Linked DNA regions of Polymorphobacter megasporae. The protein of the gene in region 1 binds, or shares a complex with, the protein of each later gene. Links are inferred from orthologs where the notes say so. Each region holds a gene or a part of one and is shown on either strand. Other genes may lie near its edges.

Evidence for each region.
Region 2: the proteins of accB (region 1) and accD are in contact, whole or in part, in a solved structure (PDB 8UXZ), measured with the Escherichia coli proteins. The link is inferred for Polymorphobacter megasporae from one-to-one orthologs.

The regions. Positions count from the first base shown.
Region 1 is NZ_CP081848.1:3,715,604-3,720,980, reverse strand. What follows is about bases 2,576-5,377. They hold accB (acetyl-CoA carboxylase biotin carboxyl carrier protein), read right to left. Parts: upstream 4,319-5,377; coding sequence 3,833-4,318; downstream 2,576-3,832. Other genes in these bases: thiS (sulfur carrier protein ThiS), read left to right, coding at 4,915-5,377; aroQ (type II 3-dehydroquinate dehydratase), read right to left, coding at 4,352-4,795; accC (acetyl-CoA carboxylase biotin carboxylase subunit), read right to left, coding at 2,576-3,827. Outside these bases: KTC28_RS17315 (alpha/beta hydrolase), read left to right, coding at 59-991; KTC28_RS17310 (peptidylprolyl isomerase), read right to left, coding at 995-1,579; KTC28_RS17305 (NAD(P)-dependent oxidoreductase), read right to left, coding at 1,576-2,421; more of accC, read right to left, coding at 2,478-2,575. UniProt on the Escherichia coli protein: This protein is a component of the acetyl coenzyme A carboxylase complex; first, biotin carboxylase catalyzes the carboxylation of the carrier protein and then the transcarboxylase transfers the carboxyl group to form malonyl-CoA.
Region 2 is NZ_CP081848.1:1,428,731-1,445,964, reverse strand. Bases 1-2,999 are described here. They hold accD (acetyl-CoA carboxylase, carboxyltransferase subunit beta), read right to left. Parts: upstream 1,937-2,999; coding sequence 1,064-1,936; downstream 1-1,063. Other genes in these bases: trpB (tryptophan synthase subunit beta), read right to left, coding at 2,760-2,999; trpA (tryptophan synthase subunit alpha), read right to left, coding at 1,933-2,763; KTC28_RS06800 (bifunctional folylpolyglutamate synthase/dihydrofolate synthase), read right to left, coding at 1-1,047. Outside these bases: more of trpB, read right to left, coding at 3,000-3,986; KTC28_RS06780 (phosphoribosylanthranilate isomerase), read right to left, coding at 3,986-4,621; pyrF (orotidine-5'-phosphate decarboxylase), read right to left, coding at 4,618-5,295; KTC28_RS06770 (hypothetical protein), read right to left, coding at 5,292-5,618; KTC28_RS06765 (competence/damage-inducible protein A), read right to left, coding at 5,632-6,402; map (type I methionyl aminopeptidase), read left to right, coding at 6,487-7,311; RadC family protein, read left to right, coding at 7,292-7,981; KTC28_RS06750 (HNH endonuclease), read right to left, coding at 8,013-8,585; KTC28_RS06745 (twin transmembrane helix small protein), read left to right, coding at 8,833-9,033; KTC28_RS06740 (cob(I)yrinic acid a,c-diamide adenosyltransferase), read left to right, coding at 9,182-9,745; ergothioneine biosynthesis protein EgtB, read left to right, coding at 9,787-11,028; egtD (L-histidine N(alpha)-methyltransferase), read left to right, coding at 11,028-11,993; KTC28_RS06725 (electron transfer flavoprotein subunit beta/FixA family protein), read left to right, coding at 12,055-12,804; KTC28_RS06720 (electron transfer flavoprotein subunit alpha/FixB family protein), read left to right, coding at 12,801-13,745; KTC28_RS06715 (APC family permease), read left to right, coding at 13,829-15,226; and more genes.

The DNA.
Region 1 (5,377 bases):
CCCCCGTTTTCGCTCTCGCGGAGGACGCCGGTTTGACATCACGGGAATCGCGATCATCATGGCTTCACTGCTGGCGTCGTCGGCCATCGCCGCGACGCCGCGCGAGGTGACGATCGTCGATGGCGCGGTGACGCTCCACGGCACGATTCTGCTGCCCGACGGCGATGCGAAAGTCCCGGGCGTCGTTCTCATTGCCGGGTCGGGACCGACCGATCGCGACGGCAACAGCCACATCCGCAGCCAGACGCTCCAGAATAACAGTCTCAAGTTGCTCGCCGAAGGGCTGGCAGCGCGGGGCATCGCTTCGCTGCGCTACGACAAGCGCGGGATCGGCGAGAGCAAGGTCGTCAACCTTGACGAGTCGACACTGCGCTTCGGGACCTATGTCGCCGACGCTGCCAAGTGGGCCGCAACCCTTGCCGCCGACCCCCGGATTAGCCGGGTCGTTCTGATCGGGCACAGCGAGGGCGCGCTGATCGCGACGATGGCAGCGGAGAAGGCCACGGTTGCGGGTGTCGTGTCGATTTCGGGGGCGGGCGAGCCTGCATCTGCCGTCTTGCGCCGCCAGTTTCATGCGGGTGCGATGCCCGCGGCGCTGATCGCCCCCGCCGAAGCGACGCTCGACAGCCTATCTGCTGGCAAGCTCGTCGCCGCGCCGCCCCCCGAGCTGCTCGTGCTGTTCCGGCCGAGCGTCCAGCCGTACCTGATTTCATGGCTGCCGCTCGATCCGGCGGCGGAGCTGGCGAAGCTGAACGTGCCGGTCCTGATCGTTCAGGGCGCGACCGACCTCCAGATCAGCAAGCGCGACGCCGGTCTGCTTGCGGCGGCGAAGCCCGATGCCAAGCTCGTCATCGTGCCCGGTATGAACCATGTGCTCAAGACTGCGCCGCTCGACCGCGCTGCCAACGTCGCGACGTATAGCGACCCGTCGTTGCCGCTCGCGCCGGGGCTGCTTGACGCCGTCGCCGGGTTCGTCGAGGCGACTAAGTAAGCCTTACTCGCGGCGGACGCTGACGATCTTGACCGGCTTGACCAGCATCTGGCCGCGCATCACGCCGACGCCGGTATCGCCGACCGGCTCGTCGAGGATCTGCCGGACGACGTCCATGCCATCGGTGACATGCCCGAACGCGGCGAAGCCAGCGTTGTCTCCGGTGTCCTGCGGGTGCGCGTCGAGCGACGACAGCGGGCCGGTGGTGATGAAGAAGTCGCCGCGTGCCGACCCGGGAGTCGTCCGTGCCATCGAGATCGTTCCCTCGCCATGCGCCAGCCCGGTGGTCGTGGTCGGCTCGTGCGCGACCGGCGGCAGGACGCGCTTGGGGTCGCCACGCACGCCGCCCTGAACGAGCCCGATGCCGGGGGCGACCTTCGTCGCGCGGTAGAAGGTCGTGCCGTCGAAGCGCTTCTGGTCGACGTAGCGGAGGAAGTTTGCCGTCGTCAGCGGAGCATCCTTGCGGTCGAGCTCGACGACGATCGCACCGTCGCTTGTCGTGATGCGGACGGTCGTCGTGTCGGGCGTCGACGCGGCACCTGCGGGAGCGGCGGCGAGCAGTGCCAGTGCGAGGGCAAAGCGGATCATGCCAGCGGTCCGCCGAGCGATGCCCAGTCGCGGTCCCCGCCGCCGTCGGCGATGATCTTGTCCATCCGCGCGATCAACATTCGGGCAAGCGGCAGTTCGGCGTCAGGGGCGGCGGCGATCCCGAACGCGACGTCCTTGCGGCCGAGGCGCATCGCGAAGCCGACCGGCTCGAACTTCTGCGCGGCGATCATTGCACCGTATGCCCCGATGATCCGGCTGCCGAAGTTGGTCTCGTTGAACAGGTCGAGCATCGCGTCGCGCTCGACCCCGCGCGCACCTGCGATCGCCATCGCCTCGGTGACCAGCTCGGTCAGCGCGGCGATGCCGAAGTTCGCCGCGAGCTTCGCCGCCGCCGCCATACCGGGCTCGGCACCCATGATCAGCAGCTTCGGCCCGAGCGCTTCAAACACCGGGCGTGCGGTGTCAATGTCGGCATCGGCCCCGGCGGCGAAGACCACCAGCTTGCCTGCCGCCGCCGCATCGGGCCGTCCAAGGACCTGCGCCGAGACGAAGCGCTGCCCGGCCTCGCGGTGCGCTGCGTCGAGCCGGTCGGTCAACGCGACGCTGACGGTGCTGCACGAGATGTGGAGGACGTCAGGCCTCGCCGATAGGATGCCGTCCGCGCCGAAGGTCACCGCCTCGACCGCGTGGTCGTCGGCGAGCATCGACACGACGATCCCGGCCTTCGCTGCTTCGGCCGGGGACGCAGCGATGGTCGCGCCTTCGATCGCCTCGGCTTTCGCGACGTCGCGGTTCCACACTGTCACCGCATGTCCCGCCGCGATCAGCGACTTCGCCATGCCCGAGCCCATTTGCCCAAGGCCGATAAACCCGACGTGCATGTGCTGTGTCCTGCGGTGATGCCGAGCGGTAACCGACAGCCGGGCGCGGGCGTTCCCTACCCCTCCGCGCGCTGCGCCAGCCAGCGTTCGAGCCACTTGATCGAATAATCCCCGGCGATGAAGTCGGGATCGTCGAGCAACGCCTGGTGGAGCGGGATCGTCGTCTTGACCCCAGTGATGACATATTCCTCGAGCGCGCGCTTCAGCCGCATCCGGCACTGCTCGCGGTCGTCGCCGAAGACGATCAGTTTGGCGATCAGGCTGTCGTAGTGCGGCGGGATGCGGTAGCCGGCATACAGCGCGCTATCGACGCGGACGCCCGGGCCGCCGGGGGCGTGATAGTCGATCACCCGGCCCGGCGACGGCGCGAAGGTCGCGGGGTCCTCGGCGTTGATCCGGCACTCGATCGCATGCCCGGCAAAGCGGATCTTGTCCTGCGTCACCGACAGCGGCATGCCCGCCGCGACTCGGATCTGCTCGCGAACGAGGTCGATGCCCGTAATCGCCTCGGTCACCGGATGCTCGACCTGGAGGCGGGTGTTCATCTCGATGAAGTAGAATTTCCCATCCTCGTACAGGAACTCCATCGTCCCCGCGCCGCGGTACTTGAGCTTGGCGACGGCGGCGCGGACGACTTCGCCCATCTCGGCGCGCTGCGTCGCGGTGAGTGCGGGGGAGGGGGCCTCCTCCAGCATCTTCTGATGGCGCCGCTGGAGCGAGCAGTCGCGCTCGCCGAGGTGGATCGCGCCGCCCAGCCCATCGCCGAACACCTGGAATTCGATATGGCGCGGCTCGCTGAGGTATTTCTCGATGTAGACGGTGTCGTCGCCGAACGCGGCCTTCGCCTCGGCCTTGGCCTGCGCCATCAGGCTGGCGAGCGAGGCGGCATCGGGGACGACCTTCATGCCGCGTCCACCGCCGCCGCTCGCTGCCTTGACCAGCACCGGGTAGCCGATCTTGTTCGCCACCGCGATGCCCTCGGAGGCGTCGGCGACCGCGCCGTCGGAGCCGGGAACTAGCGGCAGGCCGATCGCGGCGGCGGTGCGCTTCGCTTCGACCTTGTCGCCCATCTGGCGGATGTGGTCGGGCGACGGCCCGATCCAGACGATGTTGTGCTCCTCGACGATCCCGGCAAAGCGCGCGTTCTCGCTGAGGAAACCGTAGCCGGGGTGGATCGCGTCGGCCTGCGCGACTTCGGCGGCCGAGATGATGTTGGGGATGTTGAGGTAGCTGTCGGTCGCCGATGGCGGTCCGATGCAGATCGCCTCGTCGGCGAGGCGGACGTGCATCGCGTCGGCGTCGGCGGTCGAATGGACCGCGACGGTCTTGATGCCCATGTCGTGCGCCGCGCGGTGGACGCGGAGTGCGATTTCGCCGCGGTTGGCGATCAGGATCTTCTTGAACACCGCGGTTACTCGATCACGATCAGCGGCTCGTCGTATTCGACCGGCTGTTCGTTGGTGATGAGGATGCGCGCGACGGTCCCAGCCTTGGGCGCGGTGATCGGGTTCATCACCTTCATCGCCTCGATGATCAGGAGCGTCTGGCCCGCCTTCACGGTCGCGCCGACGGTGACGTACGGCGGGCTGGCGGGGTCGGGGGTGAGGTAGGCGGTGCCGACGATCGGCGAGCGGACGAGGCCGGGATGCTTGCGGACATCGTCGACCGCAGGGGCTTCGGGTGCGGCGGACGCGGCTGCGGCAGGAGCGGCGGCGGTTGCTGCCGGAGCTTGGGCATACATGGGCGCGGCCGCGACCGGCGCGGGAGTGCGGGCGACGCGAATCTTGCGTTCGCCGTCCTGGACCTCGATCTCGGTCAGCCGTGTCGAGTCGAGTAATTCGGCAAGCTCGCGAACCAGCTTGGTGTCGACCTGCATCGGTCCGGTGGAATCGGTCATGGTTACCCTCGGTCTACCCCGAAGGCTTAAGTGTCAGAACGTCGCCGCCGCGTCCAGCGCAAGCACGTAACCGAGCGGTCCAAGCCCGGCGATCGTCGCGCGCGCGACCGGGGCAATCCAACTTTTGTGGCGGAATTCCTCGCGCGCGTGCGGGTTCGACAGATGGACCTCGATCACCGGCACCGGCACGCCCTTGATCGCATCGTGGAGCGCGATCGAGGTGTGCGTCAGCGCGCCCGCGTTGAGGATCACCGCACGAATTTCGCGGCTCCCCGCCTCATGGAGCCAGTCGATCAGGTGCCCCTCGTGGTTCGACTGGCGCAGGTCGATGGTGAGACCAAGCGTCGCTGCACGGTCCTCCAGCATCATCGCGATGTCGTCGAGCGTATCGTGCCCGTACACCTCGGGCTCGCGGCTGCCGAGCAGGTTGAGGTTCGGGCCGTTGAGAACATAGACGAGGGTGCTGGCATCGGTCATGCCCGGGACTATATGACCTCCCATTCAACCCGTCATCCCCGCGACGGCGGGGACCCATCACCCCGGCTATGTGGGTGGGTCCCCGCCGTCGCGGGGATGACGATCAACGAGTGACACCGATGATCGACATCACCCTCAACGGCGACCCCCGCCACGTCGCCCCCGGCACGACGATCGCCGGCCTGCTCGCCGACCTGTCGCTCGATGCCGCCAAGGTCGCAGTCGAGCGCAACCTCGTCATCGTCCCGCGCTCGACCTTCGCGAGCCAAGCGCTCGGGGCCGGGGACAAGCTCGAAGTCGTCCACTTTGTCGGCGGCGGCTCGGATGGCGGCGAACCCGACGATGGCTGGACGGTCGCGGGCCGCCGCTTCACCTCGCGGCTGATCGTCGGCACCGGCAAGTACAAGGACTATGCCCAGAACGCCGCCGCCGTCGCCGCGTCGGGGGCGGAGATCGTCACCGTCGCGGTCCGCCGGGTCAACGTCACCGATCGCGGCAAGCCGATGCTGACCGACTTCATCGACCCGAAGAAGGTGACGTATCTCCCCAACACCGCGGGCTGCTTCACCGGCGACGAGGCGG
Region 2 (17,234 bases), 2.3 Mb from region 1 along the record:
ATCGAGCATGCCGACGACAAGATAGAACGGACGTTCAGCGAGCGGATGGCCGCGGAAGGCATCGGCGATAACCCGCCCCGCCGACGGGTTGTGCCCGCCGTCGAGCCAAGCCTCGCTCCCCGCCGGCAGCGTCGCCACGAGCGGCCCGCGGTCGAGCCGTTGCAGCCGCGCCGGCCATTCGGCCCAGCCCATCCCTGCACGCAGCGCGCTATCGGGCACCGGCACCGCGTTCTGGTGGCGCAGCATCGCCACCGCCAGCGCGGCATTGTCGAGCTGGTGCGCGCCGGTCAGCCGGGGCAGCGGCAGCGCGAGCTTGCCGTCGATATCGCGGTAGTGGAGCGCGCCCTCGTACAGCGCCGCGTCCCAGTCGTCGCCGCGGATGCGAAGCTTCGCCCCCGCCAGCCCGGCGACCTCGGCGATCCGCGCGGTGACCGCCTTGGGATAGCGCGACAGCAGCAGCGGCACGCCGCGCTTGGCGATTCCGGCCTTCTCCCCGGCGATGTCGAGGATCGAATTGCCGAGCCACGGCTGGTGGTCGAGGCCGAGCGCGGCGATGCCGGTGACGACCGGCGTAACGACGTTGGTCGCATCGAGCCGCCCGCCCATGCCGACCTCGATCACCGCCGCGTCGGCGGGCGAGCGGGCGAAGGCGAGGAAGGCGACCGCGGTGGTCAGCTCGAAAAAGGTGATCGCCGCCGAGCCGTTGGTGTCGAGAACGTCGCGCAGCGTCGTGATCAGCGTCGCATCGTCGATGATCGCCCCGCCGAGCCGTATCCGCTCGTTGAAGCGGACCAGATGCGGCGAGGTATAGACATGGACCCGCCGCCCCGACGCCTCGAGCCCGGCACGCAGGAACGCGACGGTCGACCCCTTGCCGTTGGTTCCGGCGACATGGAACACCGGCGGCAGCTTGAGATGCGGGTTGCCGAGCCGCCCGAGCAGGCGTTCGAGCCGCCCGAGCGCGAGGTCGATCGTCGCCGGATGGAGCTTGAACGCCGCCGCGAGCAGCGCATCGAGCACCGGGTTGTCGGACCGCGCCGCCTCCATTGCCCCCTGCCCCGGATCAGGCCGCGGGAGCGACGGGGGGCGTCACGCGCTGCCGCATCAACAGTCCGATCAGCCGGGCGAGCGTCGCCTTGAGGTCCTTCCGGTGGACGACCATGTCGAGCATGCCGTGGTCGAGCAAATATTCGGCGCGCTGGAAGCCTTCGGGCAATTTCTCGCGGATCGTCTGCTCGATCACCCGCTGTCCGGCGAAACCGATCAACGCGCCGGGCTCCGACATCTGGATATCGCCGAGCATTGCGTAGCTCGCGGTGACGCCGCCGGTGGTCGGGTCGGTCATCACGACGATGTACGGCAGCCCCGCCTCGCGCAGTTCGGCAATCGCGACCGTCGTCCGCGGCATCTGCATTAGGCTGAGGATGCCCTCCTGCATCCGCGCGCCGCCGGCTGCGGTGAAGATCACGAACGGGCACTTCGCCTTGACCGCCGCCATCGCCCCCGACAGGAACGCCTCGCCGACGCCCAGGCCCATCGACCCGCCCATGAAGGCGAAGTTCTGCACCGCGACGACCGCGACCTCGCCGCCGATCGTGCCGGTCGCGACGACCATCGCCTCGGGCTCGCCGGTGTTGGCCCGCGCGGTCTTGAGCCGATCGACGTAGCGCTTCTGGTCGCGGAACTTGAGCGGGTCCTCGGGCACCTTGGCGACGTCGAGCCGCTTGTAATCGCCGTCAAAAATCTGGTGGAAACGCGTCGTCGGGTCGATCCGCTCGTGGTGACCGCAGCGCGGGCAGACGCCCAGCGTTTCCTCGAAGTCCTTGATGTACAGCATTGCGCCGCACTTGGCGCACTTCCGCCACAGGTTCTCAGGCGTCTCGCGCCGGGTCAGCATCGCCGTCAGGCGCGGCCGGATGCGGGTCAACCAGCTCATGCGGCGGTCCTGATACGCGCGGTGCGGACAGCGTCGGCAAGCCCGCGGACAAAGGCTTCGACCTGTTCGGGAAGGTCGTTGGCGCGGGTTTCGGCGGCCGCGCCGATCAGCGACACGAGCGCCGAGCCGACGACGACGCCGTCGGCATGGAGCCCGACCGCGGCGGCCTGAGCGGGAGTCTTGATGCCGAAGCCGACCGCGATCGGCAGGCTCGTCGCCGCCTTCAGCCGCGCGACCGCGCTGGCGATGTCGGCGTCGGCGGCGGATGCGGTGCCGGTAACGCCCGCGACCGCGACGTAATAGACGAACCCCGACGCCCCCGACAGGACCGTCGGCAGTCGCGCCGCATCGGTCGTCGGTGTCGCCAGCCGGACATTATGGAGGCCGTGCCCCGTCAGCATCGGCGCGAGTTCGGCGTCCTCCTCGGGCGGCAGGTCGACGACGATCGTCCCGTCGAGCCCAGCGGCGGCGGCATCCGCGGCGAACGCCTCGACTCCATAGGCGAGGATCGGATTGAAATAGCCCATCAGGATCAGCGGCGTCGCGGTGTCGGTCGCCCGGAAGGCGCGGACCATCGCCAGCACGCCGCGCAGCGTCGTCCCCGCGATCAGGCTGCGGATATTGCCCGCCTGGATCGCCGGACCGTCGGCCATCGGGTCGGTGAACGGCATGCCGAGCTCGATGATGTCGGCGCCACCGGCAACGAGCGCGGCGAGGATGCTCGGTCCCCGGTCGAGATCGGGGTCGCCCGCGGTGACGAAGGTGACGAGCGCGGCACGATCCTGCGCGGCGCATGCGGCAAAGCGGCGAGCCAGACGGTCGCTCACATCTGGGTCCCGAGCGCTTCGGCGACGGTAAAGATGTCCTTGTCGCCGCGCCCGCACAGGTTGGCGAGGACGATCGTGTCGCGGCTCATGCCCGGCGCGAACCGCCGGATTGCAGCGAGCGCGTGGGCGGGTTCGAGCGCGGGGATGATGCCCTCGAGCAGGCACAGCTGCTGGAACGCCGCGAGCGCCTCGGCGTCGGTCGCGGATTGATATTCAACGCGCCCGATCGAGTGGAGCCACGCATGCTCAGGACCGATGCCGGGATAATCGAGCCCCGCCGAGATCGAATGCGCCTCGGTGATCTGGCCGTCGGCGTCCTGCAGCAACATCGTCTTGTTGCCGTGGAGCACGCCGGGCACGCCGCCGGCAAGGCTGGCGGCATGCTCGGTCGTATCGAGGCCATGACCCGACGCCTCGACCCCGATCATGCGGACGTCGTCGTCGAGGAACGGGTGGAACAGCCCGATCGCGTTCGATCCGCCGCCGATCGCGGCGCACAGCACGTCGGGCAGGCGGCCCTCGGCCTCGACGATCTGCTCGCGCGCTTCCTTGCCGATGACCGACTGAAAGTCGCGAACGAGTTCGGGATAGGGGTGCGGCCCGGCGGCGGTGCCGATGATGTAGAAGGTGTCGTGGACGTTCGCGACCCAGTCACGCAGCGCCTCGTTCATCGCGTCCTTCAAGGTCTTCGACCCCGATTCGACGCTGCGCACCTCGGCCCCGAGCAGCTTCATGCGGAACACGTTCGGTGCCTGCCGGGCGATGTCGCGCGCGCCCATGTAGATCGTGCACGGCAGCCCCGCGCGCGCGGCGACGGTCGCGGTGGCGACGCCGTGCTGCCCCGCCCCGGTCTCGGCGATGATCCGCGTCTTGCCCATCCGCTGGGCGAGCAGCATCTGGCCGATGCAATTGTTGATCTTGTGCGCGCCGGTGTGATTGAGCTCGTCGCGCTTGAAGTAGATCTTCGCCCCACCGAGGGCGTTCGTCAGCCGCTCGGCGAAATACATCGGCGACGGACGGCCGACATAATGCTTCATCAGATAATCGAACTCGGCGGCGAACGCCGGATCGGCCTGCGCCGCGCGGTACGCGACCTCGAGTTCGAGGATCAGCGGCATCAGCGTCTCGGCGACATAGCGTCCGCCGAACGCCCCGAAATGCCCGCGCGCGTCGGGGCCGGTCCGCAGGCTCGGGCGGCCGTTGGTTACTGCTGCCGTCGCCATTACGCGGCCCGCGCTGCGGCGATGAACGCCTTGATCTTCGCCACCGACTTCACTCCCGGCTCGTCCTCGACTCCCGACGACACGTCGACCAGCGACGGATGCGCGGTCCGCACCGCCTCCGCCACCGATTCCGCGTCGAGCCCGCCCGACAGGCCCCAGCATGCGCGACCGACGCGGTCGAGCAGCCGCCAGTCGAAGCGCAGGCCGTTTCCGCCGGGCAAGGCGGCTCCCCTAGGCGCTTTGGCATCGAACAGCAATCGGTCGGCAGTGCCGCCGAACGCCGCGACCGCCGCGTCGATGTCGTCGCGCGTCGCGACGCCGATGCCGCGCCACACCGGGCGGCCGTAGCGGCGGCGGACCTCGGCGACGCGCGCTGGGGTTTCGCCTCCGTGCAACTGGATCGCGTCGAGCCCGGCTGCCGTGCGGTCGAGCAGGGCATCGTCGGGATCGACGAACACGCCGACGCGGGTGATGTGCGACGGCACCCGCTGGCCGAGCGCCGATGCCCGGTCGGGATCGACATTGCGAGGTGAGGCCGCAAAGAACACGAAGCCGACATGGCTCGCGCCTCCACTGACGGCGGCGTCGATCGCTTCGGGCGTCGACAGCCCGCAGATCTTGATGTCGAGGGTCACAGCGAAGCGGCGATCGCGGCGGCGGCGGCGGCGGGATCGGTGGCGGCGGTGATCGGGCGGCCGACGACGAGGATCGACGCGCCTGCGTCGACGGCGGCATGGGGTGTCATCACGCGCTTCTGATCGCCAAGCTCGCCGCCCGCAGGCCGCACGCCTGGGACGACGATCATCGCGTCGGGCCAAGCCGCGCGCGTCGCAGCCGCTTCGGCCCCTGAGCAGACGATCCCTTGCAACCCGGCGGTGCGCGCCATCGCGGCGAAATGCGCGACCTGATCACGAACGCGTGCCTGAACACCGATTGCTGCGAGGTCGGTGTCGTCGAAGCTGGTCAGCACGGTCACCGCGATGATCGCCGTCTCGGGACCGATTGCCGCGCGCGCTGCCTTCATCGCCTCGACCCCGATCGAGGCATGGACGTTGACGATCGCCACCCCGAGCGGCGCGAGAGAGGTCATTGCCCCGGCAACGGTGTTGCCGATGTCGTGCAGCTTGACGTCGAGGAAGATCGGCAGGCCGAACGCCTGTATCCGGCGAACCCCGTCGGGGCCGTGCGCCATGAAGAACTGCAGGCCGAGCTTCAATCCGCCGACATGCGGCGCGACCGCGCGGGCGAGCGCCTCGGCCGCAGCGAGGTCACTCGTATCGATCGCGACGTAGATCGGGTTGGCGGTCACGCGGCGGGGGGAAAGCTCGACGGCATCGGCGTCACGATCGGCTCGGTGACCGGCGGGGCGACGCGCGGCCCCAGCGCCTGCGCCTCGTCGAGCAGGCGTTCGACCCGCGTCGTGCGCCGCCGCCACGCCGACTTCGACGCGACGTGGACGAGCAGCATCGGCAACCAGCCGATCAGGATCGACACCAGCACAATTACCGGCAGGAAGATCAGCACGATCGAGCCGTTGGGCAGGTCGACCGACACGCGCGTCCAATTGTTGAACGCAAACAGCACGAACAGCGCAAGCAACGCGCCGAAGCCGATCAACTTAATGGCCTTCATCGCGGCATTCTCCTCATAGCTCGCCGTCGACTGCCTCGATACCTTCATCGGCAAGCGCGGCGATCAGCGCGCTCGCCGTCGTGTCGAGCGTAATCCGGTCAACGCTGCGCAGCACGAAATTGGCCCCGGTCTTGCCCTCGCGCCAGAATGGGTAGCTGCCGATCTGGATGCCGTCGTGCGCTTTTTCAACGCTCGCGAGCAGCTCGGCGACCCGGCTTTCGTACGTCCACGCCGCGATCGTCCGCGTCAGGACCGGCAGCCCGCCCGGAAGCTGGCCGTCGAGCGAGGCGAGCATCGACCGGGTGATCGCCGGCACCCCCGCCATGATGAAGACGTTGCCGATGCGGATGCCCGGAGCCTGGGTGCGCGGATTGGCGATGAGTTCGGCACCGTCGGGAACCCGCGCCATCCGCAGCCGCGCATCGTTGATCCGGTCGCCGTAATGCTCGGTCAGGATCGCGACGGCGCGCGGATGATGGACGACCGCGACCCCCAATGCGGCGGCAATTGCGTCGACGGTGATGTCGTCATGCGTCGGGCCGATGCCGCCGGTGGTGAACAGATAGTCGTGCGCGACGCGGAGCGCGTTCACCGCATCGGCGATCGCCGCCATGTCGTCGGCGACGACGCGGACCTCGCGCAGGCGGATGCCCTGGACCCCGAGCCACTTCGCCAGATACGCGGTATTCGCGTCCTGCGTCCGCCCCGACAGGATCTCGTCGCCGATGACGACGAGCGCGGCGGTGTAGATGCGATCGGCGGGGGCAGCGGCGGTGGTTGACATGGGCGCGGTTTAGCCCAGCCCGCCCCGGGTGTCGACAACGCCGCCGTGGTTGCCACGTCGCACCCGGCGGCTTACCTTGTGACCATGACCTACGCCGCCACTGCCGATATCCTCGACGAGCCGTCGACCGCGATCAAGCTCCACGGGCCCGAAGCCTTTGTCGGCATGCGCGCCGCCGGGCAGCTCGCCGCACGCGTCCTCGACATGCTCGTCGCCCACGTCGTTCCCGAGGCGGTGACCGCCGATCTCGACCGGATGGTTCACGAATTCGTCATGGCCGCCGGGTCGGTGCCGGCGACGATCTTCTACCGCGGCTACGCCCATGCCTCGTGCATCAGCGTCAACCACGTCGTCTGCCACGGAATTCCGGGCGCGAAGCGGTTGAAGGACGGCGACATCGTCAACATCGACGTCACCGTCGTCGTCGACGGCTGGCACGGCGACACCAGCCGGATGTATCTCGTCGGCGACGTCCCGCTCAAGGCGCGCCGCTTGGTCGATATCACGTGGGAATGCCTCCAGCGCGGCATCGCGGTCGCCAAGCCGGGCGCGACGTTCGGCGACATCGGCTGGGCGATCCAGTCGTTCGCCGAGGGCCAGCGCTGCTCGGTCGTCCGCGATTTCTGCGGCCACGGCGTCGGGCGTGTGTTCCACGATGCGCCGAACGTCGTCCATGTCGGGCGTCCGGGCAAAGGCCCGGTGCTCCAGCCCGGCATGATCTTCACGATCGAGCCGATGATCAATCTCGGCCGCCCCGAGGTCAAGCTGCTCGACGACGGCTGGACCGCGGTGACGCGCGACCGCTCGCTTTCGGCGCAGTTCGAGCATTCGGTGGGGATCACCGAGACCGGGTGCGAGGTGTTCACCACCAGCCCCGCCGGGTTGAGCCATCCCCCCTACGCCATCTGACACCGACCCGGGGGGGCACCGCGAACGACTCCGGGCCCGGCTGCTCGAAGGCGGCGGCGATGCCTTTCTCGACTACGAACTCCTTGAATATATTCTTGGGCTGGCGATCCCGCGGCGCGATACCAAGCAGCTGGCGAAGCGCCTGCTGAGCGAATTCGGTTCGTTCCCCGCAGTGCTTGCAGCATCTCCTGCCGAACTGTCGCGCGTCGAAGGCCTGTCGGCGGGCGGGGCGGCGGCGATGAAGTTCGTCGAGGCGGCATCGCTGCGGTCGCTCCGCGCGGCGGCGCTCGACCGCCCTGTCCTCGCCGGCTGGCAGGCGCTGACCGATTATCTCCACGCGGCGATGGCGCATCGCGTCACCGAGGAATTCCGCGTCATCTTTCTCAACAATCGGAATATCCTGATCCGCGACGAGGCAATGGGCAGCGGCACCGTCAACGCCGCCCCGGTCTATCCGCGCGAGATCGTCAAGCGCGCGCTCGAACTCGGCGCGTCGGGGCTGATCCTCGTCCACAACCACCCGAGCGGCGATCCAACCCCGAGCCGCGATGACATCACCATGACCAAGTCGGTGATCGAGGCGGGACGGCACCTCGGCCTGTCGGTCCACGACCACGTCGTCATCGGCAAGACCGGCCACGCCAGCTTCCGCGCACTCGGCCTGCTGTAGCGGGCCGGGCGGCTGTCGGCGCAGGTCGGTCCTACGCCTCCAGCTCGCTGTCCCAGTACAGATAGTCGCGCCACGTCGCGTGGAGGAAATGCGGCGGGAATGCCCGGCCGTTTTCCTGCAATTGGTGATTGTTCGGTTGGAACGCGCGCTGGTTCAACTGCATGTGCGCCTCCGCCGGGGTGCGGCCGCCCTTGCGCAGATTGCACGGCGCGCAGGCGGTGGTGACGTTCTCCCATGTCGTGCGGCCGCCGTAGGCGCGCGGGACGACATGGTCGAAGGTCAGGTCCTCGCGTTCGCGCGCGCCGCAATATTGGCAGGCGAACTTGTCGCGGAGGAACAGGTTGAAGCGGGTGAACGCCGGGTGCGTCGCCGGGCGGACATACTGGCGCAGCGCAATCACCGACGGCAGCTTCATCGCGAAGCTGGGTGAGCGAATCTCGCGGTCATATTCGGCGACGATATCGACGCGCTCGAGGAACGCCGCCTTGATCGCAGTCTGCCACGACCACAGGCTGAGCGGGTAGTACGACAATGGTGTGTAATCGGCGTTGAGCACGAGCGCCGGGCAGGCTTCGGGGGGCGACAGAAGATTGGGATGATACATGCGCGTAGCCTGCTCCCGTGCTGGAGCGGCCGGTTGGACTCGCAGGCCTCGTCGCACTCAAGACCGCAAATCGTCTGCGGCCGTTCGTTCTATCCGTGATACGCCCTTACAACAGAAAGTGTGTCGTGCGTATGACAGCACCGGATATAGCTGCCTCGATTTACTGCGGCAATGACGTTGTGCGGATGGCCTTTCGTTTCGCACCGCGCACGCCCATTTAAAGCTGGACACTCCAAAGGCCCAGCTCATGCCGCAGACAGTCCTGATCGTCCTGATGATCGCCGCCGCGCTGGCGACGCTCGGCATGCTCGCGCGCGGCATCATCGTCATGGCGCGCGGCAAGGACGTCACCGGGGTCCAGTCGAACCGGTTGATGAGCTACCGTGTCGGCTTCCAGGCGCTGGCGATCGTATTCATCATCATCCTGTTCCTGATCAACCGGCATTGATGCAAAGCGCGCAAATCACCCTACCGTCACCCCGGCGCAGGCCGGGGCCCAACTCACCCCGCAACGCGAAATTCGGAGCTTGCACCACGATGGGCCCCGGCCTCCGCCGGGGTGACGAGACGTACATCCGAGCAGGATCAGCACGACCATGGTGAAACTCAACGTCATCTACACGCGCACCGGCGACGACGGCTCGACCGGGCTCGCCGACGGGTCGCGCCGGGCGAAGGACGACGCTCGCGTTGCCGCCTACGGTACCGTCGACGAGGCGAATTCGGTGATCGGGATCGTACGGCTCGCGGCGGACGCGGAGACCGACGCGATGCTCGCGCGCATCCAGAACGACCTGTTCGACGTCGGCGCCGATCTCGCGACCCCGGGCGACGACTTCGCGGCGGATTCGAAGTCGCTCCGCGCGACCGCATCGCAAGTCGACCGGCTTGAGGCGGAGATCGACGCGATGAACGCGACGCTCGCCCCGCTTAGTTCGTTCATCCTGCCGGGCGGGACGGCGGCGGCGGCGCATCTCCACCTCGCCCGGACTGTCGTCCGGCGCGCCGAGCGGCTGGCGGTCACGGCGGCGCTGGTCGAGGTGATCAACCCGACCGCAATCCGCTACCTCAACCGGCTATCGGACCATCTGTTCGTCCTTGCCCGGGTGACAAATCGCAGCACCGGCGACGTGTTGTGGGTACCCGGAGCGGGTCGTTAGCGTTACAACCAGCGGAACAGGAGGGGACCGGCGACGGGGCAATGGCAACGGCGGCGAAACTTGAGGACGATATGCTGCGCGATCGCTTCCAGGCGACGCGTGCACTGACCGTTGCGCTCGCCGCGCCGCTGTCGGACGCCGACGCGACCGTCCAGTCGATGGCCGACGCGTCACCGGCAAAGTGGCACCTCGCCCACACGACGTGGTTCCTCGAGACATTTATTCTGAACGAAGCCGCCGGCTACCGCGTGTTCGACGACCGCTTCAACTTCCTGTTCAACAGCTATTACGAGTCGATCGGCGCGCGGCATCCCCGCGCCGCCCGCGGCTTGATCACGCGCCCCGCGCTTGCCGAGATCATCGCGTGGCGCGCGCATGTCGATGCCGCGCTCGATGCCGCATGGGGCCGCCTGCCGCCTGCCGCGCTGACGCTGATCGAACTGGCGATTGCTCACGAGCAGCAGCATCAGGAGCTGCTGCTGACCGATATCCTCCACCTGTTTTCGGCGAATCCGATCGAACCGCGTGTCTATACGCCGACGCCGGCCGCGCCGGCCGGGGCTGCGCCCGATGGGCGCGCGTGGACATCGCATCGTGCGGGCATTGTGCGGGTCGGTGCGGAACGAAGTTCGCCTGCGTTTTCATTCGATTGCGAGGGACCGGCGCATGAATTGCTGCTTCGCCCGTTCGCCCTCGCCGGGGCTTGTGTCAGCAACGCCGACTGGGCCGCGTTCATCGCCGACGGCGGGTACCGGACCGCGGCATTGTGGCTGTCCGATGGCTGGGCATGGGTCAAGCGCGAGGCGATCGCAGCGCCGCTTTACTGGTTCGACGACGGCACCAGCTTCACGCTCTCGGGACGGGTCGAGCGCGCCGCCGATGCCCCGGTGGTCCACCTAAGTCATTATGAAGCCGACGCTTTCGCGACTTGGGCAGGCGCGCGGCTGCCGACCGAGTTCGAGTGGGAAATCGCCGCGCAGGGGGTCGACCCGACCAGCGGCAACCAGCTCGATGGCCCCGGGACGATCGCCCCGCGCGCCGGCGGCGAGCTGTTCGGTGACGTCTGGAATTGGACCGCGAGCGCGTTCCTCCCCTACCCCGGCTTCCGCCCCGAAGCGGGCGCGGTCGGCGAGTATAACGGCAAGTTCATGAGCGGGCAGATGGTCCTCCGCGGCGCCTCGTGCGCCACCCCCCGCGGGCATAGCCGATTGAGTTTGCGTAACTTTTTCTATCCCCATCAGCGCTGGCAGTTCACCGGACTGCGGCTGGCGAAGGACGTCTGATGCTCCATCTGGCCGTACGCGACGACGACGACGGCGACTTTGGCGAGGCGGTGCTGGCCGGCCTCGCCCAGCCGCAAAAAACGATCCCCGCGCGCTTTTTCTACGACACGATCGGGTCCGAACTATTTGAGAAGATTACCGCCCTCCCCGAATATTATCCGACGCGGACCGAGGTCGGCATCCTCACCGCCAATGGCGCAGCGATCGCTACCGCGGTCGGCCCGGGTCGCGCAGTGATCGAATTCGGCTCCGGATCGTCGGCCAAGACCCCGCTGCTGCTGCGCACCGTCGCCGCCTCGGCCTATGTCCCGATCGATATCTCGGCCGAATTCCTCGACATGGCGGCGGCCGATCTCGCGCGCAAGCTGCCGGAATTGCCCGTCTTTCCCCTCGCCGCCGACTTCACCCGCCCGCTCAAACTGCCCGCCGGCATCGTGGGTCGCCCCAAGCTTGGCTTCTTTCCCGGCTCGACCCTCGGCAACCTTGCCCCCGCCGCCGCGATCGACCTGCTCCGCGCCTTCTCCGACACGCTCGGCGAGGGATCATGGCTCGTCATCGGCCTCGACCTGCGCAAGGACTCGGCCACCCTCGAAGCCGCGTACAATGATGCCGCCGGGGTCACCGCAGCGTTCAATCTCAACCTGTTGCACCGGATCAACCGCGAGCTCGACGGCACCATCGACGTCGATGATTTCACCCATTGGGCCCCGTTCAACGCCGATCTCGGTCGCATCGAGATGCACCTCCGCGCCGTCCGCGACACGAGCTTCACCGTCCTCGGCTCGCCGGTCACGATGGCGGCAGGCGAGACGATCCATACCGAAAACAGCTACAAATGGACCCTCGACGAAGCGCGCCTCCTCGCCCGCGCTGCCGGCTGGGATCCCGTCGACGCATGGACCGACGACGCAGCGCGCTTTGCACTCCACCTGTGGCGTCGCGACGACGGCGCGATCGAACCGTGATTGACGGACCGCGCCTGCGTTTCCTACAGACACCGCCAAGTTCCTTGGGAAAGCCAACGCGATGAAGCTTCTCGTCCCCGTCAAGCGGGTCGTCGATTATAACGTCAAGGTCCGGGTCAAGACCGACGGCACTGGCGTCGAGCTCGCCAACGTCAAGATGAGCATGAATCCGTTCGACGAAATTGCGGTCGAGGAAGCGATCCGCCTCAAGGAAAAGGGCGTCGCGACCGAGATCGTCGTCGTCTCGATCGGCGTCCAGCAGTGCCAGGAGACGCTGCGGACCGCGCTCGCGATGGGCGCCGATCGCGGCATCCTCGTCGTCACCGACCAGACCACCGAATCGCTGATGGTCGCCAAGATCCTCGCGGCGATCGCCAAGGAGGAGCAGCCCGGGATGATCATCCTCGGCAAGCAGGCGATCGACGACGACGCCAACCAGACCGGGCAGATGCTCGCCGCTTTGCTAGATTGGCCGCAGGGTACCTTCGCGTCGAAGGTCACCGTCGAGGGCGATCACGTCACCGTCGCGCGCGAAGTCGACGGCGGCGCCGAGACGGTGTCGCTCAAGCTGCCCGCGATCATCACCACCGATCTGCGCCTGAACGAGCCGCGTTACGCCTCGCTGCCGAACATCATGAAGGCGAAGGCGAAGAAGATCGAGCCGAAGACCCCGGCGGATTACGGCGTCGACCCGACGCCGCGGCTGACGGTCGTGAAGGTCAGCGAACCGTCGAAGCGGACCGCCGGCGTCAAGGTCAAGACGGTCGACGAACTTGTCGACAAGCTGAAGGTTTTGGGAGCGATCGGATGAGCGTCCTGGTTCTGGCCGAACACGACAACAGCGTCCTCAAGGATGCGACCCTCGCTGCTGTGACCGCCGCCGGCGAGCTCGGCGGCGACGTCCACTTGCTGGTCGCGGGCCAAGGCGCGCAGTCGGTCGCCGACGCGGCGGCGAAGGTCGCGGGCGTGACCAAGGTGGTCCTCGCCGACGACGCGGCGTACGGCCGCGCGCTCGCGGAAAATCTTGCCCCGCTGATCGTCGGGCTGATGGCGAACTACGACGCCTTCGTCGCCCCCGCGACGACGCGCGGCAAGAACGTCGCGCCGCGTGTCGCCGCTGCGCTCGACGTCGCCCAGATCAGTGAAATCCTTTCGGTCGAGGGTCCTGACACGTTTACCCGCCCGATCTACGCCGGCAACGCGATCGCGACGGTCAAGTCGTCCGACGCGAAGAAGGTCATCACCGTTCGCGGCACCGCCTTCGCCAAGGCAGCGACGACCGGCGGCAGCGCAACGATCGAGACGGTCACCGCCACCCCCGACGCTGGCCTGTCGAGCTTTGTCAGTGCCGACCTGACGACGAGCGCGCGCCCCGAACTGACGGCGGCGAAGATCATCGTTTCGGGCGGCCGCGCGCTCGGTAGCGGCGACAAGTTCCACGAGATCATGGACCCGCTCGCCGACAGCCTCGGCGCCGCCCTCGGCGCGAGCCGTGCCGCGGTCGATGCCGGCTATGTCCCGAACGACTATCAGGTCGGCCAGACCGGCAAGATCGTCGCCCCCGAGCTGTATGTCGCGGTCGGCATCTCGGGCGCGATCCAGCACCTCGCGGGGATGAAGGATTCGAAAATCATCGTCGCGATCAACAAGGACGACGACGCGCCGATCTTCCAGGTCGCCGACATCGGCCTCGTCGGCGACCTGTTCACGCTTGTCCCCGAACTGACCGCGAAGATTACCGCCGCCAAATAGGCCGACCCTTCGCTGCAGCGCGCCGGGATTGACGTGAACTCGCCGGTCGGGCCACCGTGTGTCCGGGCAGCGGGGACGACGGGATGGCGACACAGGCGGCGACGTTGGCACCGGGCCTGAAGCGAACGCTTGGCCCGGTCGCGGTGTCGCTGCTGACGCTGTCGGTGCTGTCGCCGGCGGCGTCGGTGTTCATTACCGGGGCCGACATCATCCATCAGGCGGGGACCGGCGCGGCGCTGGCATTCATCGTCGGCGGGCTGCTGACACTCATCTTCACCTTCGCGCAGGCCGAGCTCGGGTCGGCATTTCCCTTCGCCGGCGGTGATTACGCGACGATCGGACAGGCGCTTGGTCCGCGCTGGGGGTTTGTCCAGTTCGGGATCGACATGCTCAGCACACCGGTCCTGCTCGCGCTCACCGCAAGCGGGATCGCGCTCTACCTCCACGGGGTTGCGCCGGTCCTGCCCAACGTCCCGACCGCGATCGCCGCGCTGGCGGTGGCGACGGTGCTTGCCGTGCTCAACGTCCGGACTAACGCCGTCATCACCGGAGTCTTCCTCGCGATCGAACTGTCGGCGCTTGCGCTCGTCAGCGTCCTTGGCCTCGGCAGTCCTGCGCGCGGAATTGGCGAGGTCTTGACCGCACCGGTCACGTTCACCGGCGGACTGGCGGCTCCCCTCACGCTCGGCATCGCTGCGGTCGCGATATCCGCAGCGTCGTGGGCAATCAGCGGATCGGGGCAGGCGATCTATTTCGCCGAGGAGCTCCACGATCCGGTCCGCGTCGGGCGCCTCGTTATCCGCATAACCCTCGCGTCGATCGTGACGATGGTGCTGCCGGTGTTGGCACTGACGATCGGCGCGCGCGACCTGCCCGCGACGCTCGCCTCCGATTCGCCATTCGCTGCGCTGATCGCGCAGCACGCCTCCCCGCTCGTCGCGACGCTGATCGAGCTCGGCATTGCCGCGGCGATCTTCAACGCGGTGATGGCCGGGGTGATCTGCTACGGGCGCTGGCTGTGGAGCTCGGGGCGCGACGCGATCTGGGCCGCGCCGATCAACCGGGCATTGATCAGCATCCATCCGCGCTTCGGCTCGCCATGGGTCGCGACCATCGTGGTCGGGGTGACGGCGATGGGCTTCACCCTGCTCGGCCTGCCGATGCTGGTGCTGCTGTCGGCGGCAAACGGGATCGCCAACTGGGCTTTGCTCAACACTGCGGCATGGGTCGGGCGGCAACACGGCGTCACCGGGCAGGGGGACGCCTATCGCGCGCCGCTCTTCCCGCTCCCGAACATCGTCAGCCTCGTTGTGACCGCAGTGCTCGCGGTGATGACGTGGCAGGACGCCGAGACCGGGCGAACCGGCGAGCTGGTCGTCGCGGGAACGATCATTGGAGCGCTGCTGTACCACCGCTTCGTGCTCGCGCAGCGACCCGGCGGTTGGAGAATGGTCGCGCCCTCATTCGATCGAGTAAGTTAGCCCGCCATCGCCCGGCAGCTTGCGGCGCACGCCCGGCACGCGTCGATGCACGGCTCCATGCCGTCGAGCCTGGCGCAACTGTCGGCGCAGGCTTCGCAGACATCGGCGCACAGGCGGCAGCTGTCGGCGTGGAATTGCGACGAGCGCAGCATGAAGTCGGCGGCGGTAGCGCACATCGCGGCGCAGTCGGCCATCAGGCGGAAATGCTTCGGCTCGACATGGTCGCCACCGGTCTCGAGGCAGTGATTCATCGCCATCCCGAGCGCGATGCCGTGGGCGCGATTACAGGCTTCGATACAGGCAGCGACTTGGGGGTCCATCGGCGGTTCCTTGGGTGCGTTGCGGCATAACCGGCGGCTGCCATCGCGTGTTCCGCGTCCGCGTTGCATCGCGGCAAGCCGCCGCTATGGTGCGCCCGCGCTGCCCCGAGGAACGAAGATGCGAAACGACGACAAGGCTCCGGTGAAGAAAGTCGTGCTCGCGTTTTCGGGCGGGCTCGACACCAGCGTCATCCTCAAATGGCTCCAGCAGACGTATAATTGCGAGGTCGTCACCTTCACCGCCGACCTTGGCCAGGGCGAAGAGCTCGAACCCGCACGGGCCAAGGCCAAGCTGCTCGGGGTCAAGGAGATCTTCATCGAGGACCTGCGCGACGAGTTCGTCCGCGACTATGTCTTTCCGATGATGCGCGCCAACGCGCTGTACGAAGGCCAGTATCTGCTCGGCACGTCGATCGCGCGCCCGCTGATCGCGAAGAAGCAGATCGAGATCGCCCGCGCGACCGGGGCCGATGCGGTCAGCCACGGCGCGACCGGCAAGGGCAACGACCAGGTCCGCTTCGAACTCGGCTATTACGCGCTCGCTCCCGACATCCGCATTATCGCCCCATGGCGCGAATGGGACCTGACCAGCCGCGAGGCGCTGATCGCCTTCGCCGAGGCGCACCAGATTCCGGTGTCGAAGGACAAGCGCGGCGAGTCGCCGTTCTCGACCGACGCCAATTTGCTCCACACGAGCTCGGAAGGGAAAGTCCTCGAGGACCCGTGGGACGAGGTCCCCGATTATGTCTATTCGCGCACCGTCAGCCCCGAGGATGCGCCCGACCTGCCGCAGTACATCACGATCGACTTCGAGCGCGGTGATCCGGTCGCGGTCGACGGCGAGGGGTTCGGCCCGGCAGCGCTGTTGGCCAAGCTCAACGATCTCGGCCGCGAGCATGGCATTGGGCGCCTCGATCTCGTCGAGAACCGCTTCGTCGGGATGAAGTCGCGCGGGATGTACGAGACGCCGGGCGGGACAATCCTGCATCTGGCGCATCGCGGGATCGAATCGATCACGCTCGATCGCGGCGCGGCGCACCTCAAGGACGCGCTGATGCCGCAATATGCCGAGCTGATCTACAACGGCTTCTGGTTCGCCCCCGAGCGCGAGATGCTCCAGGCGGCGATCGACAACAGCCAGGCGAAGGTGACCGGGACGGTGCGGCTCAAGCTGTACAAGGGGTCGGTCAGCGTCGTCGGGCGCAAGTCGCCGCTGTCGCTGTACTCGCCGAAGATCGTCACCTTCGAGGACGACGCCGGGGCCTACGACCAGCGCGACGCGGCGGGGTTCATCAAGCTGAATGCGCTGCGGCTGCGGCTGCTCGGACGGCGCGACCAAGGAAACCCGGAATGAGCATCGACGCGGAAATCGCCGCCTTCATCGCGGCGCACGCCGATGCGTGGAACACCGGCGACGTCGACGCCATCGCTGACGTCATGGGCTTGCCGCAGATGCTCGCGCGCAGCGATGGCTCGACCTTCATTGAGACCGACGAGGAACTCGTCGCGTGGATCGATGCTCGGCTTGCCGAATGGGACTCGCGCGGCGTCGAGGGGGTCACCGCCGTCGTTGCCAAGGTCGAACCGCTGCCCGATGACGCGGCGCGGGTGACCACCAATTGGCGGCTGGTCGACGCCGACGGCAAGGCGCTGATGACCTTCACCGCGATCGACACGCTCGTCAGCGA